DNA from 2 places in the Synechococcus sp. R55.4 genome. Region 2 is predicted to be linked to the other one. Evidence: predicted binding sites of a transcription regulator. Region 2 holds the regulator's gene; the other holds the start of a gene.

Region 1 (2,202 bases), on a different contig from region 2:
ACCATGATGTAGGCGGCTTCCATCGGGTCGTTGGTGACGCGGTTTTGGCCGTATTCTGCCTTGAAAGCTTCCACAAACTTCTTGTTGGCAGGCGTATCCACCGTCATAAAGTAGTTCCAGGCGGCGAAGTGCCCTTCCAAGAATTCGGGGCCGATGGCCTGTACCTCTTCTTCAGCAATGCTGACGGACATGGAAGGATAGCGATCTGGCCCCAGCCCTGCCCCTTTCAACTGTTTGAAAAAGGCCACGTTGCTGTCGCCATTCAAGCTGTTGTAGATCACACCGCCATTGGGAAGAGCGGCCCGGATCTTGCTGATGATGGGAGTAACTTCTGTGTTGCCCAAAGGCAGATAGTCTTCACCCACCACCTTGCCCCCCAGGGCTTCCAACTGGGCCTTGATGATGGTGTTGGCCGTGCGGGGGAACACGTAGTCGGATCCCACCAGGAAGAACTCTTTGCCCTTGTTCTTGAGCAGCCATTCCACCGAAGGCTCGATCTGCTGGTTGGGGGCAGCGCCGGTGTAGAAGATGTTTTTGGAGCACTCTTGTCCTTCGTACTGCACGGGATACCAGAGCAGGTGCTGCTTGGATTCAAACACCGGCAACACGGCTTTGCGACTGGCCGAAGTCCAGCAGCCGAATACCGTTGCCACCTTGTCCACATCGATCAATTTGGTGGCTTTCTCGGCAAAGGTTGGCCAATCGGAAGCCCCATCCTCGATAATCGGCTCGATCTGCTTGCCCAAAACCCCACCGGCGGCATTGATCTCTTTGATAGCCAGCTTTTCGGCATCCACCACGCTGGTTTCTGAAATGGCCATGGTGCCGCTGAGGGAGTGCAAAATGCCAACGCGAATGGTCTCTCCCTGGGCGTAGGCGGGCACAGACCGCTTCACCCAGATCTGCGGCCCCAGCGCCGCCCCGGCTCCAGCCAGAGCGCCCATTTTCAGCACTTGACGACGATTAAAAGATTGAGCCATCGGTGATCTCCGAAACGAAGTGAGTGCAAAGGGTGTTAAGAAGTACAGTTGCAGCAGCCCGGCCAACGGGGGGAAGCACCTAGCTCATCACCTCGCCCATGTGTTGAACCTGCCCAACTGCGCTCAGCTGAGGCTTTCACCGAATGCCTTCCCAACGTCAACAGGGGAAAGGCTAATCCTGCAGTCGAGAAAGCGTCGTGCGTCCCTGTTGCCTTAACGTGTTCCATCAAACCCATTCAGCCCGGAGAGAATTGTATCGCGGGATACCTTTTCCCAGAATCCGAGCCCTTTCCCCACAGGCTGTAGGCAAAGGCAGGGATCCCTTGCTGCCGGCATAATAGGGGTTCTGGGGTCGAGAATTAGTTGAGAGTTAACAGCTTATGGTGCAACAGGCTGGCTATGGATCTTGGCGATCCCCGATTACCGCTGACCTGGTGGTGACGGGATCCCTGCGCTTGGGACAGATGGTTTGGGATCAGGGGGATCTCTACTGGACGGAGGGCCGCCCGCAAGAAAAAGGGCGCAACGTGTTGATGCGGCGCTCTGCCGACGGGATCCTGGTGGAGCTGACACCGGCACCTTTCAATGTGCGGACACGGGTGCATGAGTATGGGGGTGGAGCTTATTGGGTGTCGGCAGGGGTAGTGTATTTTTGCAACTTCGCTGACCAACGGCTCTACCGCCTGCTGCCGGGTTCAGATCCCCAGCCCCTGACGGAAGCAGGCCCCTATCGCTACGCCGACGGGGTGGTGGATCGGGCGCGTGGACGCATCCTCTGTGTGCGGGAGGATCACAGCCGCCAGGGAGAGCCGGAAAACAGCCTTGTCTCGATTGACTTAGCAAGTGGATCCCAGCAGATTTTGGCTTCTGGGCACGACTTCTACGCCAGCCCGCGCCTCAGTCCAGACGGCCAGACCTTGGTATGGCTGACCTGGGATCACCCCCAAATGCCCTGGGACGGCACAGAGCTGTGGCGGTCTGAGGTGAACCCTGACGGCAGCTTGGGAGAACCTCAAAAGCTGGCCGGTGGCCCTGCCGAGTCGATCTTCCAGCCCCAGTGGTCACCGGAGGGGGATCTCTACTTTGTTTCCGATTGCAGCGGCTGGTGGAACCTCTATCGCTGGGATCCCCAGGGCCCCATTCCCCTCTGCCCTATGGAAGCGGAGTTTGGAGAGCCGCAGTGGGTGTTTGGCCTGAGCACCTACGGCTTCTGTGGCGATGG
Region 2 (2,202 bases):
CCCGATCGACATCCAGAGTGCCCGACCCCCAAACCACAAGGTAATGGGGGATCCCTTCCACCTCAAACGATTGCACTCGATGTGGACCCACCTCCACCGGGCTATCCACCAGCTCGTCATAGTCCTCTGCCACAAAAGACTGGCCGGAAGTGGGATCCTCAGAAGGAGAGGTCAAGGGCCGCAAACTGGTGGCGATGTGCCAATCCGGCTTGGGGGGGATCACCGTCAAAGTGTAGGGTTCCCGCTCGCGACCGGGCACGTAGAGGAAGAGCGCTGCCCCGTTGAAATAGGCGTGGGTCAAATCCAGATGGTTTGTGCGCACCGTCAGCTCATAGGCATAGACCCGATAGCACACCTTCACAGCAGAAGAACCCGGCGGATCGATTTGCCAGGTATTCTTATCCACCTTCCGCCAGGCCAAAGGGATCCCTTGCTCGGTTGCCGCCTGAAACTCCTGTACATGACGGGCATACTCCCGCACCAAGTAGGATCCCGGCGTCCACACCGGCAGTCGCAGCCGCAAAGGCACCTCTGGATCCACCTCTTGGATCTGCAGTTCCACCTCCAGCAGGTGATTGGCCGGATCCGGCATCCGCACTGTGAAATGCTGGCGGCTCAGTTGAGAAGGTGCAGCAACAACAGCCTCCGGGCTCCCCATAGATAGATAGAATGTTCCAACCCACTCCACTCTCTACCGCCAAGGGCCGACGCAACCCCCAGCGACAATGGCTCCTATCCTAACCTCTGCCTTTGGCTGGAGAGCAGCAACGAGACTTAAAAATGTAGCGCGTGCTACAAAGATACCTAGGCAGAACCTTCTACTTTAGGGTAAATCTTGGTATCCTCGTAGATTCTGAAGTCAATGGGTTGCAACCTAGCCTAATGCTTCTAGATTGATCTTAGTAGGTTGATCTTAGGTATAAACTGACCTTAAAAGGTTGATGAGTATGGCGGTGGCCGTAGCGGAAAAATCTCTGATCACAGCCTTCAAGCAATTGGGAGGCCCTCACCATCCTCCGGTTATCGAAACGTTTGAGCGCGGGAAGACCATTTTTTTTCCAGGGGATCCGGCGGAGCGGGTTTACTTTTTGGTAAAGGGAGCCGTTAAGCTCTCGCGGGTCTACGAAATGGGAGAGGAAATCACCGTTGCCCTCCTGCGGGAAAACAGCATCTTCGGCGTGCTCTCCTTTATCACGGGACAGCGCTCCGACCGCTTTTATCACTCGGTGGCTTTTACACCTACCGAGTTACTCTCTCTGCCGATCGAGCAGGTGGAAAAATCCTTGCAGGAGAACGCCGAACTGGCCATGTTGCTGGTTAAAAGCCTGTCGTCTCGTATCTTGCAAACGGAGATGATGATCGAGACGCTGGCTCATCGCGACATGGGATCCCGTCTGGTCAGCTTTTTGTTGATTCTCTGTCGCGATTTCGGGGTGCCTGGCCCAGATGGGGTCACCATCGATCTCAAGCTGTCTCACCAGGCCATTGCCGAGGCCATTGGCTCAACCCGCGTCACCATCACCCGCCTGTTGGGAGAGCTGCGCAAGAAGAAGTACATCTCCATTCACAAGAAGAAGATCACCGTACACGACCCGATGCGGCTGAGCCATCGCTTTGCCTAGAAGGAAGAGGAGAACACCTCCTGAGTAGCACCTTGCCCAGGCAAACCCCGCTCGACGGCTAGTTGAAGCTCTGGCCGGCCTATGTTCAATCTACTGCTGCAGCCTTGAAGAATCTCTGTGCCCGAAGGACAGACTTAAAGTTTTCTGGAAGCTGACCGGATCGCGGGCAAGAATCTACTAGTCTATGGGGGGATCTGGCTTTGGCCAGAGCTATCTAGCCAATTGCTGAGGTGTAACTGTGGAAACGGCCATCGAGTGGATTACCGCCCATGAGATCCTCGACTCGCGAGGGCGTCCCACCCTAGAAGCCCTGGTGGGTCTAGCCAATGGGGCGACGGGCTTGGCGCAGGTTCCCAGCGGCGCTTCGACCGGTACCTTTGAGGCCCATGAGCTGCGGGACGGGGATCCCAAACGCTACGGCGGTAAGGGTGTGCTGAGGGCGGTGGAAAACATCCTTGGCCCCATCCAGTCGGAGCTGCAGGGAGAAGATGCCCTCAACCAAGCCCGTATTGACCAGTTGCTGATCGACCTGGACGGCACCCCCAACAAGTCCCGCCTGGGGGCCAACGCTATTTTGGCA

What was found. The regulator NtcA, encoded in region 2, controls nitrogen genes in cyanobacteria. The targets are predictions, from matches to a motif close to GTANCNNNNGNTAC.
Region 1: the regulator NtcA is predicted to act here: its motif matches at 1,234-1,247, upstream of urtA (urea ABC transporter substrate-binding protein).

Annotation. Positions count from the first base shown of each region.
Region 1 is NZ_JANSIF010000025.1:10,147-12,348, reverse strand. Features, by position in the region: gene urtA (urea ABC transporter substrate-binding protein) at 1-980, opposite strand, end outside; gene NW842_RS07390 (S9 family peptidase) at 1,361-2,202, shown strand, end outside.
Region 2 is NZ_JANSIF010000030.1:19,679-21,880, forward strand. Features, by position in the region: gene NW842_RS08425 (M61 family metallopeptidase) at 1-658, opposite strand, end outside; gene ntcA (global nitrogen regulator NtcA) at 948-1,622, shown strand; gene eno (phosphopyruvate hydratase) at 1,861-2,202, shown strand, end outside.